One region of the Arthrobacter sp. UYCu512 genome, then DNA from elsewhere that is predicted to be linked to it. Evidence: riboswitches for the same ligand, from Rfam matches in the RefSeq annotation. Region 1 holds a riboswitch; each other region holds the start of a gene.
The links. A riboswitch is a leader RNA that binds a small molecule or an ion and turns the genes downstream of it on or off. The one in region 1 is predicted to bind cyclic di-AMP.

Region 1 (9,613 bases):
TCGTCCGCTTCGATGCGCCGCTGTTCTTCGCCAATGGGGCCGTCTTCACCGATCACATCAGGATGCTCGTCGCCGGCACGACCCACCCCGTGCACTGGGTGATTGTCGCGTCGGAGGCCATCACAGGCCTGGACACCACAGCACTGGATGACCTTGTGGCGCTCGACGACGAGCTCGCGAGGGGCGGGATCAGCCTGGTCTTCGCCGAGATGAAGGGTCCCATCAAGGACCGGCTGATCCGGTTTGGGGCCAGCAGCCGGTTTGGCCCGGAACACTTCTACCCCACCGTCTCCAACGCGGTGCGAAGCTACAAGGCAGCCTTCGGCCTGGAGTAGGGCAGGGCCTCAGTCCTGCAACGTGATCACGTCGATCGTGCCGTCCGGCCTGACCGTCACGAGTACACGGCGTCCGCTCACGCCCTGGAGTTCACCGGCCTGCCCGATGGCGTGGGTGCGGGCCCGCCGTTATGGTGCCTTTAGGCCCGACCCCGCCCTGACCTGCTGTTTCGCCGTCGGATTCCCTTGAGGATAAGCCAGCCGGCGACGGCAGCCAAGGCAGCGTAGGCGGCAACGTTGAAAAGGCGGGAGTACTCGTCAATGAGCCGGTACTGCGCCCCGAGCAGTGCCCCCAGCCCGATTAGCAGCGCGTTCCAGATTCCGCTCCCCGCAACCGTGAACGCGCTGAAGGTGCCGAGGTGCATCCGCCCGGCGCCGGCAGGCAACGAGATCAGGCTTCGAACGCCCGGCAGCAGCCTGCCGAAAAAAACCGCGGACTTTCCATGACGGCTGAACCAGTCTGCGGCTTTTTCACAGTCTTCCCGGTCCATTAGCGGGACCCTCGACAACCACCGGATGGACCGCTCCAGCCCCAGCCGCGCCCCCAGCCAATACAGCAGCAAGGAGCCAAGGTAGGCACCAAGGGTACTGGTGCCCAGCACGAGAGCCATGTTTATGCTCCCCTGCCGCGTGAGGAACCCCGCCAGCGGAAGGATGACCTCGCTGGGAATGGGCGGGAAGACCGTCTCCGCCAGGGCAAAGAGTCCCACACCCCCTTCACCAAGGGCGTCAACTGCGCGCGCGGCTAGACCGGCCAGGCCACCCACCCCGTCGACGCCATCGACAGCAGGCACTACGCTCGGGAAATGGGAATCGTTCGGAAAATACGTGCTGTCCTCGCTCTCGTGTTGATCGGGCTGGCGGGGACCGGTCCGGCGGCACAGGCCGTTACCGCTTCCGACATCGTTGTGGAGGACAAGGCGGGGGTACTTGACCAAAAAACCCTCCTGCCTGCAATCCGGCAGATTGATTTCTACCAGCCCACCAAGGTGGCCGTCTACACCTACAGTGGTGCGGCGTCGGATAACCTCAACGAGGAAGTCCTGCGCTTCGCCCGGTCCGAACATCCGGAATGGATCAGCGAGGACGGGCAAAAATGGGCGAACGGGCTCTATATCTTCGCCCTGGACCCGGTGGGCCGGCATGTTGGCACGTACATGGGCGAGGACCGGAAGGTCTCGCTGGATCAGCGCGAGGACATCCAGAACGCTACCAAGGAGCTCTTTCGCGATGCCCAGTGGACAACCGGCACCATCGCCGGCATCCAGCGCGGCGCCGAACTGATCAACCAGCCCTGGTACCGGTCCACAGCCTTCCTCGTCGCGGCCTGGGGTGCCGCGGCTGCCGCCGTGGCCGGCGCCGCGACCTGGCTGATCGTGCGGTGGCGGACCAGGCTCAGCAGCCGCAAGGAACAGGCTCGCGGCGACGCGAGCTACGCCAGCGTCAGCATGGACCTCCAGGTCACCGAACTGAACGCCGGCACCATCCCGGAAGCGTCCCGCTACGGCAGTACAGTGCTGGAAAAGCACCGGACCTTTATGGCGAAGTACCGCACGGCCACCGGTCTCTCCAACCAGGTCCATTCCTTGTCCGCCAGGGACCTCAGCCGCCGGCCGAACCTGAAACTGATCCGCAGCTACGCCGACGCCGCCGCCGAATTGGATGCCCTCGACGACGTTATCGCCGACACCAATGCCCTGCTCAATCGTGGCTCCGTGTGGGCGCCTGCCTGGGACCGGCAGCTCGCTCCGTTCCGCGCCGACCTCGCGGCAATTGAACAGATGCTCAGCAAGCGCAACGCCGGGGGCAACACGGCGACCGCGGCGGCCCTGCGTTCGTTCCGGGACACAAGCCACCGCGATATCGAAGGGTGGACGGCGGAACTCGCGGACGGAACCATCAGCCCTGAGACGGCCCTGGACCGGCTGCGGGACGCACGCACCCAGCTCTCCGAGCTGCTCAGGGACCACGCGGATACCGTCATCGCCGGCTACGCCAAAAACGAAAAGGAAGCCAACCTGATGCGCAAGGAAATGGAAAGCGCCCAGGCCGGCAGCAAAGCCAAGTACGGGCGTACCTACGAGCCCAGCATCCTGGGCACCGTGTACCCGGCCTACTACTTCTTCTCCGTTCCCACTTTCAACTCCGGTTTCAACACCGGTGTCAGCAGCGTCGGAAGCGCCCGCGGCGGCGGCGGCACCACCGGCTACGGCGCAAGCGGCGGAAGCTTCTCCGGGTCCGGCAGTTCATCCAGCTTCTAACGGTTCGGCCGGAATTGACCCTACCGGAGAGCCGAACTGCGGCGTACGCTCGAACTCCCGGGGTGCCGGGCAGCGAAGGAGTGATGCAATGCACAAAGTCATTCTGATGTTTCAGGTATCCCTGGACGGATTCATCGAGGGGCCGGGGCAGGACCTGAGCTGGCATCGGGTCGATGAAGAACTGCACCAACATTTTAACGAAGAGCTCCGCGGCATGGGAGCGTTTCTAGACGGCCGCGTGACGTACGAGATGATGGCCGAGTACTGGCCCACGGCCGACCAGGACCCGTCCAGCACAGACCCGGAGATCGAGTTCGCCGGGATCTGGCGGGACATGCCCAAGGTCGTCTACTCCAGGACCTTGTCGAAGGCCGGCTGGAATACGCAGGTGGTGCGCGAGGTCGTTCCCGGGGACGTGAGGCGGCTCAGGGAACACTCGGATGGCGACCTTGCGCTGGGCGGTGCAGAGCTCGCGGCGGCCTTCAGGCGGCTGGGGCTGATCGATGAGTACCGGATCTATGTGCACCCGGTCCTGCTTGGCCGGGGCAAGCCTTTGTTTCAGGCGGCCGATGACATCACGGCGCTCCGACTGCTGGAGAGCCGTACGTTCGGCAGCGGGGTGGTGTTGCTGCGGTATTCCCCGGAGCCTGCCTCCGGGCAGACCGAAGGCCGGTGATCCGCTGCCCCCAAGGCAACCGATCGACCGGCCTTCAGTACAGTGCCTGCGGTTGTGCTAGCCGGCGCGGACGAACGTTACGGGCCCCGTGGCGGTCAGCCAGGACAGCGGGTGGGCCATGGTGGCGTTGACACCGTTCATGCCGCCGCTGATGGCCTGGCCGTTGCCGGCGTAGATGGCAACGTGGCCGGACTGGACAATGATGTCTCCGGGCTGGGGGTCGCCGACTACCTTCCCGTAGTTCATAAAGCCCATCGGACCAATGTCACCAACCGGGATGCCGGCAGCGTTCAGGGCCTTCTCGACCATCGCGGTGCAGTCCTGCGTGATGCCGACCTGGCCGTACGCCACGGCCAGAAGGGTGGCATTGACCCCGCCGGCAGCCGGGGCAGCAACAGGAGCCGCTGCCGGCGCAGGTGCAGCCTGGACGTTGACAGTAGCCTTCGCGGCGGCAGGGGCGGCAGGGGCGGCCGCACGGGCCGGTGCTGCGGGGGCCGCCGGGGCCGCGACGGGCTGGGGTGCCTCGACCACGGGCGCCGGGGCAGTCTCAACGACGGGGCGTTCGAAGGTGATCTGTACAGCCGAGTCCGCCATAACCGGGGCGGCGACCGCGCCCTTGACATCGACGGAACTCGCGGGTGCGGAGTCGCGCTGGGCTGGCACGTCCGCTGCATTGGCGGCCATCGCGCCGCTGAAAACCATTCCGGAAGCGGCGGCGAAGACTGCGGCCTGACGGCCGATGGTGCGGCGGGTACTGCGAAGATCGTCGCGGTTGGGCGCGTGAGTGTTGCTGAAAGTCATTAGTTGAGCCTCTCCCAATGCCTGCGGGGTGAGCTGTCGGATTCGGATGGGAGGCACCCGGCCGCACGCGGACCCGATCATGTCGGGCCGTGCGGCTTCACCCCAAGACCCCTGGAGAACAGCGGGCCAAAAGTGGTTTCCCCGTCTCTGCCGGACGTTGCTGCGAGTTATCCCCGCGCCGCGGCAGAGTTAGGCAATCGGCTGGGGAGAGCCCGTCTCGGAGACAACAGGCACCTAACAAAGATAACGGAATGATCACAACATGTCACGTTGCGGTAACGGCGGACCGGGCTGCGGGGGCCCGCCGGCCCTTCCCGCACGCGGTCACAGGCATAGGATGTTGCCAACACCGTCCCCCGAAGCAGAGGCCCGAAAATGACCACTCCCCACGTCGCCCGGCCCGCTGTGGCAATCTGCCAGCTCAGTAACCAGCCGTTGGCGGACTTCAGTGTCAACACCGAACTGCTGGTCCTGGAAAACGGGGAAGTCCACGTTTCGACGTGGGACGCCGAGCCCCGCGACGGCGGCTTCGATGTCCGCGTCCTGAATGACCGCGTGGATACGCTCGGCTTTATGGTGATCACGGATTGGGAGTTCTTCGACGAAAAGGCCTACGCCGTTGTGGAGCGCCGACCGGGACACTCAGGGTAGCTTGCCGGCCGGGACGTCCGGGTCAGAACTCCAGCTCCGGCCGGTGCCGTTCCATCTCGGCGAGCATCAGGGCCACCGCGACGTCGGTGACCGCACTCTCGCCGTCCTGCCCCGACTCCGCTCGGGGTGGCCGCGCCAGCGCCGATCGGGCGTGACGCACGAACCGGGGCCAGTCCCCTGCGCCGGTGCGGAGTGCGCGCAGCGGTGACAGCAGGGCCGCGCGGCGCAGCCAGCCGTCGGGATCCCGAATCCAACGGTCCAGGACACTGTCGGCGCGTACCCTGCCGACGACGTCGAGCCCGGCGATCAGGGGACCAACGACGTCGATGGCCAGCGGATCAACCAAGGCGCCCAGCCGGGCACTCCGCACAAATCCCTCGATCCGGGTCAGGTCCGTATTGGTCAGCACGCCCACTTTTGACTGCAGCAGCACAACGGCGGCGAGGCGGCGTTCAAAGACCGGCACGTCCCACAGCTCGGAGCCCAGGGCGGTGATGTCATCATGGGTCAGTCCTGGATGGCGGCGGAGGGTGTCACGGACGGTTCCGCGGACGGCTCCGACCGATGCACCGTAGTACCGGTGATTGCTGCCGTGCCTGGCCTCAGCGTCCTCGGCTCGGCTCCACGAGGACTCGCGCTGGAGGGCCGCGTCAATAGCATCACCCGCATAGCTCATGGGGATATTCTCCCGCAGACCCTGGGCTGTTGATGATCCGGACCGCCAGGGCGAGCCAACGGGCCCCGCTGCTCAGGACTCCTTGGGCCGGACAACGAGCACAGGGCAGGGCGCGTGATTGATGATCTGTGTTGCCACCGATCCCAGGTGCAGCCCGGGGAATCCGCCGTGACCACGGGCCCCCACGATAACGAGGTCGGCAGCCTTGGCGGCGTCGAGCAATGCAGACGCCGCCGAATCGCCGTGAACGACTTCTCCACTTGCTGCCACGCCCTGGCTTTCAGCAGTCTCCAGGGCAGCAGCCTGCAACGTCTCGGCTGCGCGTCGGGGGGAGTCCTCTGCCACAACTTCGCCGGCGGCCGTTTCCAAAAGTGCCGGGTACCAGGCGAGCGGGGGCTTGCTCCAGGCGGTGATGAGGCGAATCCGGCCATTGCGGCGCTTTGCCTCATCCACGGCCCAGTTCAGTGCACTGTCCGAGTTCTCTGAGCCGTCAAAACCAACCACAATGACAAACGGGCCTGTACTGGTCATGTCTTTTCCATTCTCTAGATTCAGTGGGCGAGGTGGGCGAGTCGGTCGTGGCGGGAGCGAAAGCCGGTGCCAGTGGCCTAGACCTCGACGGCGGGTTTCAGCCCCTTCGCAAAGGCTGCCTGGCCCACGTGCTGGAGGCAATCGGCAAGGGTGCTGACCAGCCGCGCCCCAAGGGTGACGGGCGGGTCCCAGCGGGTATCGACAATGCGGTCGAAGTCCTTGTCGCCGAGGGATTCCAGGAACTGCACGGTCTGCTTGTGAACCGCTTCATAGTATTCCGCCAGGAGCTCCGGGGAGGCTTTCACCGCGTCGACCTGGTCCGAAGTATGGCGGTATCCGGTGTCTTTGGCAGCCAAGGGCAGATCAAAACGATCCGCAAACCCCTCCGCAATCCAGACCTGTTCCAGTCCTGCCGCAGCGGCGAGTTGCGCGTCCTCCACCCGGCTGAGATGCCAGATCAGCCAAGCCATCGAGTTTCCGGTGCCCGCTGGCCGACGGAGGAGGGCCGTACCGTCACACCCGTCAAGGGTGTCTGCCACGGTTTCACGGAGCCGGCCGAAGGCGTCCAGCAGCAGTTCGTTGGGTTTCATCGAGTCCCCTCATCGAGTAGCGTCGCTCCGCCCCATGCTTGCACGGAGAACACTGCCCCGGATAGGGCCGAATCGATCCTAAGTCCGGCCTGATCTTCGATCCTGCGTCCCGCCTTCAGCACACGCCTTCAGCACACCGCCTTCAGCACACGCCGTCAGCACACCTCCGCCGTGCGAACGTATTCAGGAGAGCAGCGCCTGCACCGTCACGTAGCTTGCGACCAGCAGAACCAGGACGCCGAAACTTCGCTTCAGGACTTTGTCCGGGATCCTGGTCCCGAGCCTGCCGGCAAGGAGGGACGTGACCATGGCCGCGCCGGCGAAGGCGGACGTCACGGCCCAGTCGATCTGCAGGTCCCCGAGGTGTGCAGCAAAGCCGGCCACCGAGTTGATCACGATGATCACCAGTGAGGTGCCAACGGTCACAGCCATCGGCAGGCCCAGGACAAGGGTCAGGGCGGGGACGATCAGGAAGCCGCCCCCCACTCCGAGGAGACCGGTCAGGAACCCCACGACGGCACCGGTGGCGATTGCCTTGGGCAGGCAGCTGCGCCAGTTGACGCCTCCGCCGGGCAAGGCGCAGGAACCGCCGGACGCCTTGGACGGAAGCATCATCCGGATCCCGGCGAGGACCATAATGGCGGCGAAGGCGAGCAGCAAAACCTTCGGGTCGAGGAGCCGGTTAACGAAAGCACCAAGATACGCGGTAGCCGTGCCGGCTGCGCCGATGATAAGAGCCAGCCGCCAGTTCACACCGCCCCGCAGCCGGGGCAACACCGCGACGGCGGAGGATGCTCCGACCACAACCAGCGACGTCGGGATTGCCGCACTCAGCGGCAGCCCCACCCCGTAGACGAGGGCGGGGACGGCCAGGATGGACCCGCCGCCGCCAACCAAGCCCAGCAGGCCGCCGACGATCAGTCCGAACGCCGCCGCGGTGATGATCACGCCTTGATGCCCAGGTTCTGCAGCGCCTGGTGTGCGGTGGGCTCATTGACCGAACGGTTCCAGGGCATCTTGGAAAGCATCTGGCCCATGGCGCAGCTGTTGGTCGCAGCCGAGAACGTCAGCCCGGCGCCAATGCCGCCGGCGAGCAGGCCCAGTTTCGGCGAGAGGAACCTGCTGCCCACCACACTGGCCAAGACCAGGGATCCGGCTGTCATCCGGACCTGGCGTTCCATGGCCCAGGTGCTTTTGCCCTTGACTACGTTGCCGCCGGCGGCAGCGAAGGCAGGAACCCCGCCGGCCAGCACGCTGGCGCTGCCCAGGCCAACGGCGTCGAGGTACTTTCGGGCCTGTTCGGCCCGGCTTCCGGACTGGCACACCAGGACCACGCGGGTGCCCATCTTGGCGGCAAACTCTTCAGTATGTTCACTGAGCATGGGCAGCGGAACATGGTAAGAGCCCTTGATGTGCAAGGAATCAAACTCGGCGCCGCTGCGAACATCGATCACCATCAGGTCATCGTGGTTGTCCTCCCAGTCCTTCAGGGTGGACGCGTCAATGGTCTGCGGCGCGGGGCGGGCTGAGGCGGTATTGGGTGCGATAGTCATAATCTCTTTCGGTCTGGCTTGGGCGGTTCCTGCGGTTGGGCGCGGAAGCGGAGGGTGGCCTGGCAGCTCAAAACTGGGAACGATGCCCCGGCACACCCGTAAGGGGTCAGCCTGTGGGGAGTCCGGCCGCGGTCCAGTCCAGCATCCCGCCGGTCATTGTGAAGGAAGTAAAGCCGGCCGCTGCCAACTGCTCGGCGGCGGCTTCGCTACGCCGGCCACTGCGGCAGACAGCAACCACACGGCGGGATTTGTCCAACTCCCCCAGCCGGGCCGGCAATTCACCCAGTGGGATGTGCTTGGCTCCGGCGATCATGCCGGATGCAACTTCATCGGCCTCGCGAACATCCACAATCTGGATGTCGCTGTCCTTCTGGAGGTGGTCGCTAAGCTGCTGGGAGGTCATGTCCATGGGGTTGCACCTTTCGGGATGCTGGTACGGCTACGTGGCGAATCCGGCCCTATACAACATACCCCTCGGGGTATGTGGTTTCAAATTTCAGGCCCATGTCCGGGCCGATCCCCTCGGCATCGACGCCCCGGGAGGCGCCGGCACCTCAGGCCAGGCGCAGGAACAATCCTCGTATTTCCTCAAGTGTGAGTTGCTGGCCCGCCGCGCCGTCGGGAGTTGTTGCCTCAGGTTCAGGCGGCGCCCCGGCGAGACACTCGCCCATCGCTGCCGAAATGAGCTCGAAACCCGCCTTGTCCAAGGCGCCGCGGACAGCCGAGAGCTGGGTGACTACACTCCCGCAATCGGGCCCGGACTCGACGGCGGCAATCAGGGCTGCGAGCTGCCCGTGGGCCCGCTTGAGCCGGTTGACAGTCCGGCGCCGGCTGGCATTATTGCCCGGGGTTGGCGCCGGAACGCTGGCTACCGAGGACATGCTCAATCACTTCCGCGGCGATATAACACAGGGCCATATGAGACGGGGTGACCATTGCGGTACCACTCAGTAATGCCGCCCAGGACGTTTACCGCGTCGTAGCCCTGCTCCACCAGGTGCGCTGTGGCCCGCGCACTGCGCCCGCCGGAGGCGCACATAACGTAGACCGCACGCCCGATCGGAATGTCGCCCAGGGAGTGGCTCAGCCGCGACAGCGGCAGGTTCCTGGTGCCCGGAACATTGGCCTCGTTATACTCCTCAGCCTCCCGGACATCGATAATGGGGACCTCGGGTGCGAGCGCTGCCAGATCATCAACAGAAATGCTTTTCATACCGCTTTCCTTCCGGCCTCCCGGGCTCCGGGCACGGCCTAATTCTTCCATTGTGATACCCCCGGGGGTATATAGGCAAGCGCTGCCTCCCGAGCGGACAACATCCGGAACCCAACAAAGGAGCGGTTGCGGTTATACCCCCGGGGGTATACAGTTGAGGCATGGCAACCCTCGACATCTCCGAAAAGACCTTCAACGACACCATTTCCGGCAATGACATTGTGCTGGTGGACTTCTGGGCATCATGGTGCGGCCCGTGCCGGATGTTTGCACCCACCTTTAGCAAGGCTTCGGAGGTGCACGCCGACGTCGTGTTCGCCAAAGTC
Region 2 (9,613 bases), on a different contig from region 1:
AGAGGCGCACTAGCGGTTGGAACAATCGGGGATGCTGCACAGTGAGGGCTGGTCATGATGTCCACCTTCAAGTCCCTGCACCTCCTGAACTACCGGATCTGGTTCGTCGGGGCGATCGTCTCCAATATTGGGACCTGGATGCAGCGCACAGCCCAGGACTGGCTCGTTTTTGACCACCTGACCGAGCACGACGCCAGCGCCATGGGCATCACGATGGCCCTGCAGCTGGGACCCCAGCTTTTCCTCGCTCCCGTCGCCGGGCTGATGGCGGACCGTTACCACCGCAAACAGCTGCTCATCCTGACCCAGTCCGCGATGGCACTGCTAAGTGCAGGGCTGGGCATCCTGGTGATTTCCGGTGCGGCGCAGCTATGGCACGTCTATGGGTTCGCCCTGCTGCTGGGAGTCGTGTCCGCCCTCGACGCCCCGGTGCGGCAGACCTTCGTCTCGGAACTGGTCCACGATGAGTACCTGCCCAACGCGGTGGCCCTCAACAGCGCTTCCTTTAATGTGGCCCGGATGATCGGACCGGCGGTGGCGGGTGTCCTCACGGTTGCTGTCGGCCCGGGCTGGGTCTTTATGATCAACACCCTGACCTTTGTGGCGCTGCTGCTGAGCCTGTGGAAGATTCCCGCCACGACGCTGCGCCTGCTGCCCCGCGCGGCTGCCGGCAAGGGGCGGATCCGCGAAGGGCTGCGCTATGTGCGGTTTCGGCCGGACATAGTGGTGGTGCTCGTTGCGGTCTTTATTGTGGGCACGCTGGGACTGAACTTCGTGTTGTTCATCGCGGCTATGGTCGGAACGGAATTCGGCCTGGATGCCAGCGCCTTCGGTCTGATGAACTCCATCATGGCCATTGGCTCGGTCGCTGGCGCGCTGCTGTCAGCCGGCCGGAAGAAGCCCCGGCTGCGGTTCATTTTCGGCGCGGCCGGTGCCTTTGGTGTGACCTCCGGCGTCGCCGCGCTGGCCCCCAGCTACTTCTGGTTCGGGGTGGCACTGGTACCGGTCGGGCTCTTCGCCATCACGATGATGACAAGCGCCAATGGCTATGTGCAGACCACGACTGACCCGGTGATGCGCGGCCGGGTGATGGCGCTCTATATGGCCATCTTTATGGGCGGCACGCCGATCGGCGCGCCGTTCGTGGGCTGGGTGGCGAACATTGCCGGTCCGCGCTGGGCCCTGAGTATCGCGGCGGCGTCCGGACTGGTCGCTGCCCTGATCGGGCTGTTGTGGATCGTCCGGGCCAAAAGGCTGCGGCTCCGGTTCGACCGCCGGGCCCGGGGGCTGAACCACTTCCGTGTCGTCTCCGCCGGCACGCGGAGGGAAGCTGGACCCGACGGCAGCGGGCCGCCGGCAGGCGGCGCCGCCCGGGGCCAAAACCCGGGCGGCGCCGTCGAACACTGACGCTGCGGCGCCGCTGCGTTCGGGGTGCTACTTTTTCAGTTCGCCCACCACATAGTCGATGCATTCCAGCAGAGCCGAGACATCGTCCGGCTCGATGGCCACGAAAGTGGCGATGCGCAGTTGGTTACGGCCCAGTTTCCGGTACGGTTCGGTGTCCACAATGCCGTTGGCGCGCAGCGCACCGGCGATCGCGGCTGCATCGACCGAGTCGTCGAAGTCGATCGTCGCAATGACGTTGGAGCGGTCCTCTGGCCTTGCCACAAACGGGGTGGCGAACGCCGAGGCCTCGGCCCAGCGGTAGATCCGTCCCGCTGAGTCCGCGGTCCGTGCCGAGGCGAAGTCCAGCCCGCCGTTCGCATTGAGCCACTGCACCTGGGCGTCGAGGGTAACGAGGGTTGCCAGCGCCGGCGTGTTGTAGGTCTGGTTCAGCCTGGAGTTCTCAACCGCGGTTTGGAGGTCCAGGAAGTCCGGGATCCAGCGGCCGCCGGCCTTGATCCGGGCCGCACGCTCCAGCGCGGCCGGGGAGAACAAACCAAGCCAAAGCCCGCCGTCGGAAGCAAAGTTCTTCTGCGGAGCGAAGTAGTACACATCCGCTTCCGCGACGTCGACGTCCAGTCCGCCGGCAGCTGACGTTGCGTCCACCAGGACGAGCGAACCCTCATCGGCGCCTTCGACGCGCCGCACCGGAGCCGCGACGCCGGTGGACGTCTCATTCTGCGGCCACGCGTAAACGTCGACGCCGGCTTCGGCCCGGGCTTGCGGACGGGTGCCCGGCTCCGACTTGATGATGGCGGAATCGGCCAGGAACGGTGCCTTGTTGGTTGCGGCAGCGAACTTGGAGCCAAACTCGCCAAAGGACAAGTGCTGTGCCTTGTTCTCCACCAGGCCGAAGCTGGCAATATCCCAGAACGCGGTTGATCCGCCGACGCCCAGGATGACCTCATAGCCCTCAGGTGCGCGGAAGAACGCGCTGAGCCCGTTCCGGACCGACCCGACCAGGTTCTTGACCGGCGCCTGGCGGTGCGACGTGCCCAGCAGCTTTGTCGCCGCGGCGAGTGCTGCCATCTGTTCCGGGCGGACCTTGGACGGCCCGGCGCCGAACCGGCCGTCCTTTGGAAGGAGGTTTGCGGGAATCGTGATGCTGGTGTCGCTCACAGTGGCTCCAATTTTCGGCTGGTACTACGGGTGGCTCGGGTGACGGCCCGGCAGGGTGGCTGCGGCGGAGCCTGTTGTTTCATTCTGCCTGACTGTCCCGCGGGGGAGGCAAAAGGGACCGTCACAGTCCGGTCATTGAGATTATCCGGAGTAACTCAAATTAGGCTAAGCTGGCCTGCGAACGTACGGCGGAGCCCGCCAGGTTGCCGGCAGCGCACGGTACGGTGGAAATCACGCAAGGACGGCGCTCGAGGAGCTGAGCTGAATGACGGATCTGATCGATACAACCGAGATGTATCTTCGGACCATTCTGGAACTTGAAGAAGAGAACATCGTCGCCCTTCGCGCCCGCATCGCCGAACGGCTGCGCCACTCCGGTCCCACTGTTTCCCAGACCGTCGGCCGGATGGAACGCGACGGGCTTGTGGTTGTCTCCGGAGACCGCCACCTTGAACTGACCGGGGTTGGCCGGAAGCGCGCCATCGAAGTCATGCGCAAGCACCGGCTTGCCGAGCGGCTGCTGGCCGACGTCATCGGACTCGACTGGGCCTACGTCCATGAGGAGGCCTGCCGCTGGGAACATGTGATGAGCGAACGGGTGGAGCGGCGGATCTTCGAACTTCTCAACCATCCCACCGTCTCGCCCTATGGCAATCCGATCCCGGGTCTGGCGGAACTGGGCGGCCTGCCCGCCGACCCCAACCCTGACGGCGTCGTGAATCTGCTCGAAGCCATGGCCGGCTATGGTCCTGATTCCAGTGTCAGGGTCGACCGGCTGGCCGAGCCCATCCAAGTGGAGCCGGAACTGCTGGTCCAGCTCGATGAAGGCGGCATCCGCCCCGGCGCCCTGGTATCCCTGGAGCGCGTGGGGGAGTACATTTCGGTGCGCGTTCCTGACATCGAAGGTGCCCTTGAACTACCGCCTGAGGTCGCGGCCCACGTCTTTGTAACCATCGGTTCCTGAGGTTGCCGCGACAGCCCGGGGCCATCCGAGAGTTGTCCACAAGCTGATAACGGATTTATCTCTGGACGGCTTAATCGCCTATAGTTGGAGACTAGTACCGATACCAAAGCGTTATCTGATCCGAAGCCGAGCCCTGCCAGCGGAACAGTCGCAGAATCATCTCCTGGCAGGGGCGGGGGAACCACTTTTGGCTGTTTAGCGGCCTTGGGGTGAAGACCGTCAGCGGCAAGTACCCACAAACACGGAATCCATCGGATGCCCCTGTGCGTGATTGCTTGCCACGGCGGACCGGGTCGTTGATCTCTCTGACCCGAATCCGACAGCTAACTCCGCAGGCTCTCCAGAGAGGAACCGTTGTTGACCACCCAGACCGCCAAGGGCCGCCGTCGTGCGAGCGGCCCTGCCTCGGAGCCGCGTCCCGCCGCTGCCATCACGGCAGAGCGTCCGCGCGACGCGCACCGTGACGCGCGCAGGGATCGCCGCAGCCCCTTCCGCCAAGTAACGGATTTTGCCGCCGCAAGCGGTGTAGGGCAAAAGGCGGGTATTGCACTGGCCGCTGCGGGCTTGGCCCTCACCGTCACAGTTCCCGCGACTGGCCCTGTTCTGGCCACTGACGCCGGCTCCGGCGCGGCAGCCAGCCCGGCAGTCGTGCAGCCGGATGTGACAGCAGCAGAGGCCAAGATCGACTTCAGCCGCACTGCCGTAACCACCAAGGGCGATCCGGACGGAAAGCTCAAGCAGTTACTCAGTGCACAGTCCGCCGGCTCGATCACCCGGGCGGCCTCCGCAGGCAGCCTTGGGGCGCCGCTGGACCAGATGGTCACGGCGTCGCCGTTTGGCTACCGCGTCAGCCCCATCACCGGAGGCTCGGGCGAGTTCCACCGCGGGCAGGACTACTCGGCGCAGTGCGGCACCGTCGTCCACGCTGCCGCGAGCGGCACCGTGACATTCACCGGCTGGCACCCCTACGGCGGTGGTAACCGCGTGGTGATCGACCACGGCAACGGCCTGGAGACCACCTACAACCACCTGTCCTCCGCCAGCGTGAAGGTGGGCCAGCAGGTCTCCCGCGGGGATGTTGTGGCTCTTAGCGGTACCACCGGCGCCTCCACCGGCTGCCACCTCCACTTCGAGGTTATGGTCAACGGCGAAGTCGTCGACCCGACCGGATGGCTCTGAAAAGTTGAGGGAACACTCTCGCATTCTGGGGACACGCCGTGATCCGAATGTGACATTAGGGTCCAACTGCTGTAAAGTTTGAGCTACGCCAACTTTTTCGAAGTTGGCGCTCTTGAGTGGATTGCCTAGCTCTGCCACCGCTCAAGGTCCGTTCGCATGACATCGTCTGGCAGGGGCGGGGGAACCAATTTTGGTCTTCGCAAGAAGGCCTTGGGGTTAAGTCGCAAAGCTTCCCAGGAAGCAGCGCGGCCGGGTGACTCCCATCCGAATCCGACAGCTCACCTCGCAGGCATTGGGAGAGGCTACTTTCGTGCATACACGCCAAAATTCCGCGCTTCACCGCGCTTGCGCTGCTCTTTCGAGCCCGCTGGAATCCAATGATCGCGCCGGCCTTGCCGGTGCCCGGACCGCAGGCCACACGGTTGCCGCTTTTGGCGCGTCTTCGCAGTACACCCTTCGCTAAGTAACCCATTTTCGGGGCGATCCGGCGTACCCCCAAGATGCCGGAGCGTCCTCAGCCCGCGCCTAAAAGCGCGGACCAGGAACACGAAAGAGAGAACTTAATGACTACTCGTGCAAACGCACGGCATCGCGCCGAGGTCACCAAGACCAACTCGCTGGCCGTCATTGCCAAGGCTGTCGGCGGCAACGCCGGCGGCATGGGTCGCCAGGCCGCAGTCATCGCTGCTGCTTCCGGCCTCGTCCTGACCAGCGGTATCGCAGCCAACGCTGCTGAGGCCAACGTTCAGCGCGAATCCGCCTCCGCTTCCACACTCGACGTCCAGTCGAGCACCCCGGCTGCCATCTCGGCTGCTTCCACTATCGCGATCTCCTTCGAGAAGCCGGCCGTCACCACCACCCCGGCTCCGGTTGTTGAGGCCCCGAAGCCCGTTGTGAAGGTCCAGGAAACGCCTGCTGCCAAAGCGGCCGGTACCCAGGTCGCTGCTGCCGCAACTGCCGCCACCGGCACCGCGGTAGCAGCCGTTTCCAAGGCGCCGGCCGTCGCCAGCGGCATGGGCGCAACGATCGCCGCTGCCGCTTATGCCCAGCTCGGTGTCAGCCAGGACTGCACCGCACTGGCCACGAACGCGCTCGCTGCCGCAGGCATCAACTACCACGGCTGGCCGGCAGGTTACCTGTCCCTCGGCCGCACGGTGAGCGCCGCCGAGGCACAGCCGGGCGATCTTGCCTACTACCAGAACGGTGGCGCCGGCATGGCCCACATCGCCGTTTACGTCGGCAACGGCATGGCCGTTCACGGCGGCTGGAACGGTGGAACCACCTCCCTGCAGACGGTCAACGTCGGCTCCGGCCCGGTCTTCATCCGCGTCGGCGGCTAAGACAGCAGCTTTAGCAACACAAAGGACCCCCGCCAAACGGCGGGGGTCCTTTGTGTTGCCGATCCGTGAACTTCGGCCGACACGGGCAGGGGAGAGCAAAAAAGATTCGGCGAATTGCCATGTCCGTGTTTACTCTTGTTTTGTCGATCCATAGCCCGACCATGCACAGGGCAGCCGGCCCTCGTGCCCCTGGCGGGTGCGGCCGTGAAGAGGTATGCGGATGCGCACTCTCGTTCTTAATGCTGGATATGAGCCGCTGGCGGTGGTGACCTTCCGCCGGGCGCTTGTCCTTGTGCTGACCGGGAAGGCCAGTGTTGTGGCGGAAGGCGGCGAACCTGTGGTTGGGCCGCAGGATGTGCTGGGCCGGCCGTCAGTGATACTGCTTAACCGGTATATCAGGCCCCGGTACAACACCACTACGGCGGTGAGCCGCCGCGGTGTGCTCCGCCGGGACGGACACCGGTGCGCCTACTGCGGCAAAGCCGCGCACACCATCGACCATGTCCAGCCCAAATCAAGGGGCGGCGCGGATTCCTGGGAGAACCTGGTTGCTGCCTGCCTGCGGTGCAACAACGCCAAAGGGGACCACACCCCGGCGGAGATGGGTTGGAAGCTCGGGTTCAGCCCGGCACCACCGAGGGGCACCATCTGGCAAATCAAAGAGCTGGAGAAACCAACACCGGCCTGGGACCCTTTCCTGCTGCCGGAATCCGCTGCCTGAATCCGGCCGGCGTTGGCTCGGACCCGGTCGTGGGCTTCGGTGGCGGGCCTGGAGGGCGCTAGGCTGGGCCGGTGGAATTCGATGCTGTTATTCTCGCCGGGGGCCGGTCCTCCCGGCTCGGAGGTGTCCCCAAGTCCGGACTGATCCACGACGGCGCCACCCTCCTGGAGGGTGCCCTGCGTTCTGCGCGGGGCGCGGTGGCTGTAGCCGTCGTGGGGCCCGACCCGGGACCGCTGCCCCGAGGTGTGGTGCGCTGCCGCGAGGACCCGCCCTTTGCCGGACCGGCCGCCGCCGTCGCCGAAGGCCTGGCTGCGCTGGAACGCAGCCGCGGCGCCCGGCCCCGGGCCCCGTACACCCTTGTCCTGGCCGTTGACATGCCCGGGGCAGGTGCCGCCGTCCAGGCGCTGCTGGACGCGGCGGCGGAAGCACCGCCTGGTGATGGCCTGATGGCCGTCTCAGCGGAGGGTCGGCGGCAGCCACTTGTCGGTCTATATGGCACAACTGTGCTTTTACGTTGCGCCGCGGAGGCTTCGCAGCGCGGCGCGCTCGAAAACGCGTCCGTGTTCGCCCTTCTTGCTAGGCTGGAGGTGCGGGAAGTCAACGTCCCCCAGGGGTCTACCGATGATGTGGACACATGGGGCGATGCCGCCGCGTTAGGGGTAAGCGAACCGGCCGGTGCCATACCCGCGACAGCCGACAACCCGGCATCCGGCCCGGGGCTCCCCGGCTGAACTCAAACTTGGAGGCAAACGGTGAAAAGCCAGGATGAAACTCTGGAAGAGTGGTGCCGCGCCCTGCTCCAGGCCCTGGAACTGGACGGCGTCGAAATTGACATCAACGAGGTCCTGTCCCTGGCAGGGGTCGCGGCGCACTCAGTGGTGCGCCCCGCGGCCCCCCTAACGACCTTCATCGCCGGCTTTGCCGCGGGCCTGGCCTCCGGTTCCGGCCAGGCCACGGATGCCGTCTCGATGCAGGCTGCGATGGCCGTGGCCAGCAAACTCGCCAAGGACTACGCAGCCAACGAAGCATCCGACGCATGACCACTGCACCCCTTCGGGGCAGTGCAGTTGGAGCGGGGGAAGTGCCCGAGCCCGGGCTCAGCGGCCCCCTGGCCGGGGTGGACGCCGGTGAGGCCGGTGAGGCCGCGGACCGTCCAGCAGTCAGGACCGATGCGGCGGAAGCCGGGCCGCATCGGCACTTGGCCCACACCTGGCAGGAAGCCCGGGAGCTCGCCTTCACCTGTGCAACCCCCGTCCCCGCCGCTCCCGTGGCCCTCCGTGCCGCTCTGGGGCGGACCCTGGCCGCCGACGTGGAAGCGCTCGTGGACATGCCGCATTACGCGTCCTCAGCCATGGATGGCTGGTCCGTCAATGGAAGCGGACCGTGGATCCTTGCCGAACCAGGCCAGCGGCTGGCTCCGCACCAAGCAAGCCCGATAGTCACCGGCGGGCTGATCCCGGCCGGGGCGAAGGCTGTGCTGCGCAGCGAAAGCGGCACCATTGCCGCCGACGAGGAGGGGCTTCCGGTCCTAAAGCTCGGAGGAGCTGCGAAGCCCGGCGAGCCGAGAAACGGCGAGCACATCCGGAAAGCAGGGGAGGAAGCCGCCGCCGGCGCGGTGCTGATTAAGGGCGGTACCCTGCTCAACCCTGCCCACCTGGCCCTTGCCGCCCTGGCCGGCCACGACAGCCTCCCGGTGCAGGGCAAAGCCGTGGTCCGGCTGGTATTTACCGGATCCGAAGTGCTGGCGGCCGGGATTCCGGAGCCGGGGAAAGTGCGCGACACCTTCGGTCCCCAGCTGGCAGGCGTGGTGGAAATGCTCGGGGGGATCTGTACCGGCGAAACGAAGATTGGCGACAGCTACACCGAATGGCTCAGCGCACTCGAAGACACCGACCCTGCGGAGGACAGCCCGGGGGCTGCTGCCGGGCTGCACCACTGGTCCTCAGGCGCTGAGCTGCTGCCCGCCGATGTCGTCATCACCACGGGCGGCACCGGCATGTCAGCGACCGACCACCTGCGCCGTTCGGTGGCCGAGCTGGGCGGCCGCCTGCTGATCGACGGAATCGCCATGCGACCCGGACATCCGGCCGTGCTGGCCGAGCTGCCGGATGGCAGGTTCATTATCGGGCTGCCGGGCAACCCGCTGGCGGCCATGATGGCACTATCAACCATCGGCGCTCCGCTCCTGGCAGCGCTGGGGCACCGGCCGGTTCCGCCAGTCACAGCAGTGCCCTGCGGCGCCACCCTGGAAGCGGACCCCGGCCGGACCCGGCTGATGCCGTTCCGGCTGCTCTACGGCATGGCATCACCGGCGCAGCACACCGGCCCGGGAATGATGCGCGGACTGGCCGCCGCCGACGGCGTGCTGGTGGTCCCGCCGCACGGCGCACAGCTGGGGGAGGCCGTCCCTGCCTTCGCGCTGCCTTGGGGTGCACCCCTGCCGGACCCCGCCGCGGCGAAGGACAAGCCTGCGCCCAGACGGCCTGCCAGGAAGCCAATGGGCACCGGCGGACCCGTGGACTGGAGTGAACTGCTGGGTTGACGCCCGGTGTTGAAGACGCGCTGGCCTCCCGGCCCGGCGCTTGCCATGATGGAACTATGTTGGTTAGGAAGACCTGATGGGCCGCGTTACGCAACGCCGCAAGGTGCACAAATATGTCCTGGACGGATCCCCCCAGGCCCTCGAATTTCCGGTCCGTCACCGTGAAGACGTGCTCGCCGTCGAGGAGCCGCTGGAGATCCGGATCGACAGCCTGTCCTTTTCCGTCACCATGCGGACGCCGGGCAACGACTTTGACCTCGTGGCGGGTTTCCTCGTCTCCGAAGGGGTCATCTGGAACCATGAGC
Region 3 (9,613 bases), on a different contig from region 1:
TCAGCTCTAACCAACCGGAGGTCTTTCCCGGCCCAAAGGGGGCCTGCTCCGCCGGGCCGCTCAGGGGCGGCCGGGCTGACGACGAAACATCCAGGGGATACTCCCCTCCACGAACAGTGAAACACATTTCACCTGTTGCGGCAATGGCCGGTGGATTTCCCGGTATCCGGAAGTGACCGCCGCCCGCTGGTGGCCCGCCGGGCGTTCCCTCGGCCGCTCGGCTAGGTGAGTGCCGGGATAATCGCGCCCGAAAAAACCTGCCAGGCCAGCGCGGTCTTGGCGACAAGGCTCAGCGTAATGTAGGCCCGCTCGCCGCGCAGATAGTCCCGCCAGCCGCCGACCTGCCGGTACTGCAGCAGCTGGTTTATTGCGAACGTGTTGAAGAACAGGAACAGCGAAATGATGATCCCGTAGACAAAGGCCGGCGGGGAGGCCTCCGTGGTGGAGCCCGGAGCCAAGAAGTAAATGATGATCACGATCCACGGCACCACGCCCGCGATCGAGCCAAAGACAAACGGCAGGAACCTTCCGTTGCCGGGTGTTTCGTACTTTTCCTGCAGGGCCCCGAACATAATCATCGCCGCGTTGACGGCGAAGATCGAGAACAGCGCCGCGATATCCGTGATGCCGGTAATCTGGGCGATCAGCCAGATCATGATCGACGAACTTAGCGAGTACTCGACCCAGCGGAAGTAGTTGTGATTCGCCTTCAAGCCGGCCGCGTAGCGGGGAAAGAACCACGGCGATGAGATGAGGAAATGGAACACGGCAGACAACGCCAGGAACGCCACTACTCCCAGACCCACGTTCACATCGAACAAAGTTACCCGCTCAGGCGGCAGCGGAACACCTGGAGGACCGCTGAGGTAGTCGGCCGTGACCGCGAAGGTGACCTGGCTGCCCAGCAGGGTCAGTACGTAGGCGAAGCCGAGGGCCTGCACCAGATGCAGGGAGCCGGCCACGATGTTGTATGCCCTCAGCCGGGAGATCTTCTGATCGGCAGTGCGTACTTTCCGTGCCATCAGGAACTCCTTCAGAGTGGATGAGGCAGACACTAGCAGGGACGCAGGCGCAGAGGAACCCGTCGAGCTGAAGCACACACCGCTGATGGGCTGCGCCGGCATCGATCCGGCCGGCAGTTCGGGCCTGTTTCCAGGCTGCCGGACCGCTGAGACGACGTCGGCCGGGGATTATGTAGCCCTGGGAACCTTAAAGTGCGTGAGCCTCGCGTCCTGGCCGTCCAGTTCGGCCCAGGACTTCTCCGTCTCCATAACGGTCAGCGCACTGGTGGGGTATCGCGTGGCGGCATCCATATAGGCATCGTGGCTCGAGTCCCGGGACGCGAGGTGCATCGCGAGGTCCTGCACTCCGGGCATGTGCGAGATCACCATCAGGGTGGTAACGGTATCCGGGACGTGGTTGATGACTGTCAGCATCCGCGACGCCGAGGCGGCGTAAAGTCCGTGCTCAAGTTTCGGCGTCGGTGCCTTGTCGCCTAATTCGCTGCAAACCCAAGTGCAGGTCTGCCGCGTGCGCAGGGCGCTGGAGCAAAGAATAAAGTCCGGGACCACACCATGTTTCAGCAGCCACTTACCGGCCTGCGGAGCATCACGGTGACCGCGCTCTTCCAGCGGCCGGTCATGGTCCGCTACGCCGCCGGGCCAATCCGCCTTGGCATGGCGCATGATCACCAGCCGTTTGATGTGATGCGCGCTCATGGATCAATCCTAGTGCGGGGTATCACCCGGTCCGCGCAATCCGGAAACGCAAAAGCGCCCGCCCCGGTTCAAAGGACGGACGCTTTCGCGTGGGGCGTGTGGGCCCAACGCTAGATCGAGTACTCCGGTGCGGCCCAGACCACAACTTCCGGGTGCTCATAGAACCGGTAACCCTGGCCGCGGACCGTCCGCACCGTGTTGGCGAGGCGGCCGAGCTTGGAGCGCAGGCGGCGGATGTGGACGTCGATGGTCCGCTCGTTGGGCACTTCTTCGGCATTGCGCCACAGGCCCTCCAGCAATTCATCACGGCCTACGGTACGGGTGCCGTTCTCAACGAGGTAGTTGAGCAGCTCGAACTCCTTGAACGTAAGGTTCAGGGATTCGCCGTCGAGTGCCACTTCACGGCGGGCAAGGTCGATCAGCACACCGGACGGGCGGGGATCCTGCGGCTGCTGCAGGCGGGCGCTCTCGGACCGCTGGCGGGAGCCCACTGTGGGGTCGCCGAAGGTGGAACGGACGACGTCGAGGGCGGAGCCCGGCGCGCTGGCCGGTGCGACGGCGACGGCGGCGTAGCTTTCGGCACCGGATACCAGCGACTGGGCGTAGGCCCGGATTTCCTGGGCCAGCTTGGCAATGGAGGTGCCGGCAGCCGCTGCTGTCTCCTCATCGATACCCATGTAGAGCACAAAACCCCGGGCGACGTTGTCAACCGGGACGGGGCGGAGGGGGCTGCCGCCGGCAGGGGCAATCACGGGCGTCGGCGCAGTGGCCGGTGCCGGCGGAACAGCCCGGAGCTGTCCATAGGAGTTGGGGTTGTAGCCCTGGGGTGCAAAACCCGGAGTGGGGAAGCTGTTTCCGGAGCCGGCGGGCGCGAAGGATGCCCTGTCGCCGAAGCCTTGGCGAATACCGGAGGTCTGGCCGGCTTTGCCGGCGTTACGGACGGAGATGTGGACGTATCCGGATGCAACTGACATGGATTGCTTACCTCAATGTGAATGGCCGTCATCGCGGCTCGAATGCTACTTTTCCCCGCAATGAATACTGGGGAGGGGCGCCCGACACTGGGCTGGGGCGAATGCCTAGAAACCTTTGGGGTGTAAAGGTTAGGCGTGCATTCGACAACAGCGCTTCCCTGCGTCAGCGGGTGCGCTGATCCAGGAAACTGCGGCTGCAGGTGCTGTTGAGTTCTTGTTCACAATTGAAGTGTGCAACGTAACAATGAAAACTTGCAAGTAACAAAGGCTCCTGGATTCCACATTCTGAGACGAATATTCACAATGTGGTGCGGATCACGCTTCGGCCAAGAGGGCGAGTCGAGCAACAGATTTTACGATCAGCAAGCAAATGCTGCCTTTTGCGAATCCTATTCGGCAAATCGAGACAACGAGCATGCATAATTCTTTGCTGGCGAGTTGAGTGACTACTGGGCCGCCACTCCACGCGGGGCTGCCGTCCCACCTGGTGGTCATCCTGCTGCCGGGAAGCGCCCGGACCCGGGATCACGCAGCTTGGCGACCGCCCAGCGGCTTATCTTGGCGACCGCATCAGCAGGACGCTGCCGTGGGCAGTCTCCTCTCCAGCTCGCTAGGGTGGGATTCACAGGTGCCGCACAGGATCACCAAAGGCGTAGCTAACCGGCAGATCGGAGAGTTGTCCCATGGCCACCTCGCACTCCATGACCAACAACCTCCCGCAGCTGAGCCATCCGGACGGCTCCCCCATCCGCGCCCTGGTAGTGGACGATGAACCGAGCCTCTCCGAGCTGATGAGCATGGGCCTGCGAATGGCGGGCTGGTCGGTGGCTGTCGCCGCCGACGGACCGGAGGCCATGAAGCTCGCCCGGGAATTCCGGCCCGACGTCCTGGTGCTCGACGTGATGCTGCCCGGGTTCGACGGCGTCGAGCTCCTCGGCAGGATCCGGGCCTTCGCGCCGGAGGTACCGGCATTGTTCCTGACGGCAAAGGACGACGTCCAGGACCGCATCACCGGGCTGGCTGCCGGCGGCGACGACTACGTGACTAAGCCGTTCAGCATGGAGGAAGTGTTGCTCCGCCTGCACCGGCTGGTCCAGCGGTCCGGGGTGGCAGCAATGGATACGGCCGAACTCGTCGTCGGGGACCTTGTCTTGAACATCGACACACGGGAAGTGCGGCGCGCAGGTGACGAGCTCCACCTCACGGCCACCCAGTTCGAGCTGCTGCGCTACCTCATGGAGAACCCGAAACTGGTCGTCAGCAAAGCCCAAATCCTGGACCGTGTCTGGGACTACGACTTTGGCGGGCAGGCCAACATCGTGGAGCTCTACATCTCCTACCTCCGCAAGAAGGTCGACGCCGTCCACCCGCCGATGATCCACACGGTCCGCGGCGCCGGCTATGTCCTGAAGCCGGCGGACTGAATCGTGCCTGTCCGTTCCGGCAGGGCCGGCCCCGCCGGACCCGTGTGGCACACCCCTTCCAGCTGGCACCTGCGCACCCGGCTTGTTCTGGTTGCCATGGCCCTTCTGGTGGCGATCTGCGGTGCTGTCGGCCTAGTCAGTTACGCCTCGATGGATTCCTTCCTGACCAGGCAGCTCGACACACAACTCGAGCAAGCCGCGGACCGTGCCCGCGAGTTTGGCCGCACCGGCGGCCGCGCCGACCCCCTTGAGGCCCGGGGCCAGGGAATCGGGACCCTTAACGCCAGGATCGTGGCCGGCTCGGTACGCGGCGCCGGTTTCCTCGCCGAAGACGCCACCCGAAAGTCCCTGACCAGGGAGGACAACGCAGCTCTCCTGTCGCTCCCTGCGAGCAGCGAGCCGGTCAACCGGTCTCTTTCCGCCGGGGCCTATCGGCTGGTAGCTTTCACGGCCCCGGACGGCGGCGTGATCGTGACCGGGCTGCCGCTCGCCGAGAAATTGAACACGCTGGCCTCTTTGGTTTGGACTATGGTGCTTGTCTCTGCGGGCGGCCTTGTTGTCATTGGCCTCGCCGGCACGGCGTTGATTCGCCGCACCATGAAGCCGCTCGATCAGCTCTCCGAGGTGGCCACGAAAGTGTCCCGCCTTCCCCTCGACGCCGGAGAAGTCGGACTTGCCATGCGGGTGCCCGCATCCGCAGCACATCCCGGCACCGAGGTGGGCAGTGTTGGCCACGCCCTGAACCTGATGCTGGACAATGTGTCCAGCGCACTCGAAGCCCGGCAGAAGAGCGAAATGAAGGTCCGCCAGTTTGTCGCAGACGCCTCGCACGAGCTGCGCACACCCCTGACGGCGATCCGCGGGTACACCGATCTGATGCGGATGACCGAACACTTCACCCCAGACGGCGAGAAGTCCCTGGCCCGGGTGCAGAGCCAGTCCGAGCGGATGACCACCCTGGTGGAGGATCTGCTCCTGCTTGCCCGGCTGGACGAGGGCCGGCCGCTCCGCCTCAGCGACGTGGACCTCACCCAGCTGGCCATCGAGACGGTGAGCGACGAAAAAGTGATGGCACCGGACCGGGTATGGCACTTGGAGCTCCCGGCGGAGCCGGTGGTGGTCCGCGGCGACACGACCCAGCTCCACCAGGTTCTGGCCAACCTGCTCTCCAACGCACGCAAGCACACTGGAACCGGCACCACCGTGGTGACAGCTGTGCAGCGGGCTCCCGACGGCACCGCCGTGATGACCGTAACGGACAACGGCCCCGGGATCGCCCCGGAGTTCGTGGACCGGGTCTTTTCGAGGTTTACGCGCGCGGATGCGTCGCGCAGGAATCCTGCAACCGGTACAACGCCGGTGTCCGGCCGGCCTCGCCCGCTCGTGCCGCTGCGCGCACACCGGCTGCCGTCCGCACCGGGTGCGGACTCACCCCTCGCCGCCGCGGCTGCCGGCCCGGCCCGAACTGCCGCGTCGTCTGAGGGCACCAGCGGGCTGGGATTGTCAATTGTGCAGTCGATTGTGGAAGCCCATGGCGGCACTGTCAGCGTAACGTCGGTGCCGGGCCGGACCGAGTTCACCGTTCGGCTGCCGGACGCTCCGGCCGAGGACCGGACACCCCGCCGCTCCAGCTAATCCGCGAAGCAATCCGCCGCGCCGAACCCGCCGCTCCTGTTATCGAAATGTGACATTGGCGTTCCGGTCCTGTACCGTTTTTAGCGTGCGGTCATCACTCGGACCGCATATCCGGATGCACGCCAAACTCTGCCGCCTCCCGGATTCCGCTGGATTAGGCAGAGGCGGGGGACCCAGAGTTCCCGGGCATTTCTGCACATTGCGCCCTTGGGGTGAAGCCGTCACGTGAGATTCCGTGCGGCCGGGTGACCTCATCCGAACCCGACAGCTAACTCCGCAGGCGTTGAGAGGCGACCATGACTGAATTCACGGTACAAACACGCCCTGAGGGCGATGTAAAGAGGCGCTCCAAGCCGTCGCGACACCGCGCCGAGCCCGCCAAACCGGCGTCGGCCCTGTCCCGGTTCACCACCGGCCTGGGCTCCACCGGCCGCCGGGCGGCAGTTGTCGCAGCGGCGTGTGCAGTGCTCGTGGGAGCCGGCGCCGCCGGCCAGGCGTCGGAGACAGCCACCCGCAACGCCAGCAGCGCCAGCAGCGCCACAAAATCGGCAGTCAGCGCGGATCCGCTGCAGCACCTCGACTTTGAACGCGTCCTGGTGGCGAACCAGACCGTTAGCCCGCCGGCCGATGCCCCGGCCCCGGTCGCCGAGGTTAAGCCTGCCGAGTTACCGGCCCCCGCCGCCGCACCGGCGCCGGAGCCCGCGCCGGTTCCTGTTGCCGTTGACGATCCCGCCGGAGCGCAGGCTTATGCGGCCAGCCAACTGGGTGCCCACGGCTGGGACGCCGGCCAGATGCAGTGCCTGGTCAAACTCTGGACCAAGGAGTCTGACTGGAAGACTACTGCCACCAACCCGAGCAGCGGCGCCTACGGCGTGGTTCAGTCCCTCCCGGCCGAGAAGATGGCCAGCGCAGGCGCCGACTACCTCACGAATTACCGGACGCAGATCAACTGGGGACTGAACTACGTCCAGGAACGCTACGGCTCACCGTGCGGGGCGCTGAACTTCCACTACGCGAACAACTGGTACTGAGCTGCGGCGGAGGCACCGGCCCTTCGAAACGGGGCCACGGTTTCACAGCCGGAAAGAGATGATGCTGCGGCCGGCGTCGTCGACCCCGACCTCGCACAAGACGGCTGAGTAATCGGCGATGCGCAGAACGCCGTCGGGCAGTTCGCCGGGGTTCGGGCCTACCGCCACCGTCCGCATCCCGGCAGCCAGGCCGGCGGCGATGCCGGCCGGCGCGTCCTCGAAAACCACGGCGTCCGCCGGGTCCACTCCGAGCAGTTCGGCCGCGCGCAGGTAGCCTTCCGGGTGTGGCTTACCGCGGCCGACGAGATCTGCTGTCACGGCGGTGGCGGGCAAGGCAAGACCGGCGGCGGCCATCCGAATGTCTGCCAGCAGCCGGTCCGCCGATGTCACCAGGGCGACGGCGTCCGCCGGCAGCAGGCGCAGCAACCCGGCAGCGCCCGGCAATGCCACGATGCCGGCAGTCCTGGCGCGTTCCATGGCACCCAGTTCCGCGGTGAGGGCCGCGACGTCGGCTCCCGCCGGCGCGAAGCGCCGCACCGTGTCCGCTGCCTGAACGCCATGGGAGGTGCGCAGGATCTCGGCAAGGTCCAGACCATAGCGGGCAGCAAACTCCCCCCAGACCTGTTCCACCGCTGCGGTGGAATCAACGAGAGTCCCGTCCATGTCAAAAAGCACCGCCCGGACGGTGAAGGCGGTCGGAAGCGCGGTGCCGGTAACTGAAGTCATCGTCCCATCTTGCCGCGTACCAACCGGATGTTCCGGATCCCTTGGCTGTCCGGAGCCGGTTGACCGTGCCGTGAGCTGTTGCACCGCCCACTTGTTGCCGTCGGGATCGGCAAAGTAGAGGAAATGTCCCCAGTCCTGGACATCGACGCCGCTGCCGTCCACGCCGTTGTCCTTGAGCTGCTTGTGGGCGGCCTGAATGTCGCTGACCACGAGTTGCAGGGTCGGTGCCGTACCCGGCGGTGCATCGCTGGGGCCCTCACCGAACGCGATCGAGCAGCCCGAGCCCGGCATCGGATACGGGAATTAAAATGAGTTCGAGTTTCCAGTCCATGGGCTCAGGCCAGTCCCGTGTTGAGTTTCCCGGCAGGCCGGGCCCCCACTGGTGGGAAGGTCCGCCGCGCCGGTGTTGCTGCCGGGCGCTGGCTCAGCCGGCCACACCGTAGAGACGGTCGCCGGCGTCGCCCAGACCCGGGACGATATAGGACTTCTCGTTGAGCTTCTCGTCGATCGAAGCAAGCACGATCGTGACGTTGGCGTCAGCCAGCTCTTCTTCCAGCTTCGCCAGGCCTTCCGGCGCGGCCAGCAGGCAGATGCAGGTGACATCGGAGGCGCCGCGTTTGAAGAGGAACTTGATGGCCTCGCGCAACGTCCCGCCGGTGGCAAGCATGGGGTCCAGGACGAAGATCTGCCGGTCCGTGAGGTCCTCGGGGAGGCGCTCGGCGTACGTGATGATGTCCAGGGTTTCTTCGTCGCGGGCCATGCCCAGGAAACCGACCTCAGCGGTGGGGACCAGCTTGGTCATGCCCTCGAGCATGCCGAGGCCGGCTCGCAGGATGGGGACAACCAACGGAGTCGGTTTGGTGAAGGCGGTGCCAACTGTGGTGCTGACCGGCGTCTCGATGGTCACCGGTTGGGTGCGGACATCGCGGGTGGCCTCATACGCCAGGAGCGTGACGAGCTCCTCGGTGAGCTGGCGGAAGACCGGGGACGGGGTGTTTTTGTCCCGCAGAACGGTGAGTTTATGGGCGACCAGCGGGTGGTCCACAACGAAAGTGCGCATGGGTCAAAACTATCACCCGGCGGATGGGGTCCTGCCCGTGGGACCGGGGGCGCCGGCGTCGCGCTCCTCACCCGCAGTGCTGCCGCCGGTGGCGTCGGCGTTAAGGTGGACCTCGTTGTCAAACGTCGGGGCTGGACCGGCCTGTTCGCGGTGCCGCAGGACGTGGAAGAGCCGGTGGGCCAGGATCACTATCCCGACCCATGCCAGGCCCAGAATCCAGCCGAAGATTACATCGGTCATCCAGTGGTGGCCCAGATAGACCCGGCTCATTCCCATCGCGAAGATGAAGACCGCGCCGGCCGCTATCAGGCCCACCCGGGCGATGGTGCGTGTGATCTGCAGGCATGCGAGGTACACCACCAGGCCGATCACCACAGTGGTATTGAGCGTGTGGCCGCTGGGGAACGACGGCGATGACTCATAAGGCGGCACGGCGTCGGTGTGGTCCGGGCGGGTCCGGCCGATCAGTTTCTTGCCGATGGCGGTTGCCGTCACAGAGACCGCGGCGGCGCCTCCGATCAGGATCAGCGGCCGCCAGGTCCGGCTGGCCCAGATGAGCGCCGCCGTAAGCAGGCTGGCCAGGATGGGCATCCCGATCCCGCCGCCGATATTGGTGAATCCCGTGACGAACGAGTCGAGGGCGGGACTGCGCAACTGTTCCATCATCCCGAGGGTGGGCTTGTCCAGGTTGGCCAGGCCGGCGTCGTCCACCACGTTGTCGTAGACCTCGGCGCTTAGCAGGGCCAGGACCAGCACCACCACACCGCCGATCAGCATCGTGGCCCACAGCGCCGCGTAGGGCACCACCCATTTACCCCAACGGCGGGTCAACCAGCGCTCTGTCCCGGTCTTCACGGTTTCTCCCGAATGTCGTGCCGGGCAGCCGGGCTGCACAGCTTGCTTACTGTCGAAACTATCATTGAGCCATGACTTCCCCGCACCCCCGCCATGCCGATTGGATGGGCCTGGCCCTTGAGGACGCTCGTGCCGCACTGGCCACTGCGGACGTACCGATCGGCGCCGTTGTCATCGGTCCGGACGGTAC

Region 2: another riboswitch for cyclic di-AMP. It lies ahead of ABIB49_RS08275 (NlpC/P60 family protein); the one in region 1 lies ahead of ABIB49_RS03230 (NlpC/P60 family protein).
Region 3: another riboswitch for cyclic di-AMP. It lies ahead of ABIB49_RS02180 (aggregation-promoting factor C-terminal-like domain-containing protein); the one in region 1 lies ahead of ABIB49_RS03230 (NlpC/P60 family protein).

The regions. Positions count from the first base shown of each region.
Region 1 covers NZ_JBEPPA010000002.1:142,952-152,564, forward strand. Annotated here, with positions in the region: gene ABIB49_RS03210 (SulP family inorganic anion transporter) at 1-335, shown strand, start outside; gene ABIB49_RS03215 (DedA family protein) at 476-1,129, opposite strand; gene ABIB49_RS03220 (DUF5129 domain-containing protein) at 1,142-2,596, shown strand; gene ABIB49_RS03225 (dihydrofolate reductase family protein) at 2,685-3,272, shown strand; gene ABIB49_RS03230 (NlpC/P60 family protein) at 3,330-4,073, opposite strand; cyclic di-AMP (ydaO/yuaA leader) riboswitch at 4,078-4,245, opposite strand; gene ABIB49_RS03235 (hypothetical protein) at 4,449-4,724, shown strand; gene ABIB49_RS03240 (DNA alkylation repair protein) at 4,747-5,400, opposite strand; gene ABIB49_RS03245 (universal stress protein) at 5,473-5,931, opposite strand; gene ABIB49_RS03250 (mycothiol transferase) at 6,009-6,521, opposite strand; gene ABIB49_RS03255 (sulfite exporter TauE/SafE family protein) at 6,705-7,466, opposite strand; gene ABIB49_RS03260 (rhodanese-like domain-containing protein) at 7,466-8,074, opposite strand; gene ABIB49_RS03265 (rhodanese-like domain-containing protein) at 8,181-8,483, opposite strand; gene ABIB49_RS03270 (metal-sensitive transcriptional regulator) at 8,629-8,955, opposite strand; gene ABIB49_RS03275 (rhodanese-like domain-containing protein) at 8,958-9,287, opposite strand; gene trxA (thioredoxin) at 9,449-9,613, shown strand, end outside.
Region 2 covers NZ_JBEPPA010000006.1:164,194-173,806, reverse strand. Annotated here, with positions in the region: gene ABIB49_RS08300 (DUF3027 domain-containing protein) at 1-13, shown strand, start outside; gene ABIB49_RS08295 (MFS transporter) at 58-1,407, shown strand; gene serC (phosphoserine transaminase) at 1,435-2,562, opposite strand; gene ABIB49_RS08285 (iron-dependent transcriptional repressor DtxR) at 2,828-3,526, shown strand; cyclic di-AMP (ydaO/yuaA leader) riboswitch at 3,666-3,879, shown strand; gene ABIB49_RS08280 (M23 family metallopeptidase) at 3,884-4,705, shown strand; cyclic di-AMP (ydaO/yuaA leader) riboswitch at 4,853-5,011, shown strand; gene ABIB49_RS08275 (NlpC/P60 family protein) at 5,269-6,045, shown strand; gene ABIB49_RS08270 (HNH endonuclease) at 6,266-6,766, shown strand; gene mobA (molybdenum cofactor guanylyltransferase) at 6,838-7,497, shown strand; gene ABIB49_RS08260 (DUF6457 domain-containing protein) at 7,519-7,806, shown strand; gene ABIB49_RS08255 (molybdopterin molybdotransferase MoeA) at 7,803-9,308, shown strand; gene fdhD (formate dehydrogenase accessory sulfurtransferase FdhD) at 9,385-9,613, shown strand, end outside.
Region 3 covers NZ_JBEPPA010000001.1:449,596-459,208, reverse strand. Annotated here, with positions in the region: gene heR (heliorhodopsin HeR) at 222-1,022, opposite strand; gene ABIB49_RS02200 (SixA phosphatase family protein) at 1,191-1,718, opposite strand; gene ABIB49_RS02195 (winged helix-turn-helix domain-containing protein) at 1,829-2,692, opposite strand; gene ABIB49_RS02190 (response regulator transcription factor) at 3,376-4,116, shown strand; gene ABIB49_RS02185 (sensor histidine kinase) at 4,120-5,751, shown strand; cyclic di-AMP (ydaO/yuaA leader) riboswitch at 5,889-6,049, shown strand; gene ABIB49_RS02180 (aggregation-promoting factor C-terminal-like domain-containing protein) at 6,048-6,782, shown strand; gene ABIB49_RS02175 (HAD-IA family hydrolase) at 6,825-7,508, opposite strand; partial or broken gene ABIB49_RS02170 (VOC family protein) at 7,563-7,839, opposite strand; gene upp (uracil phosphoribosyltransferase) at 7,933-8,568, opposite strand; gene ABIB49_RS02160 (phosphatase PAP2 family protein) at 8,581-9,423, opposite strand; gene ABIB49_RS02155 (nucleoside deaminase) at 9,495-9,613, shown strand, end outside.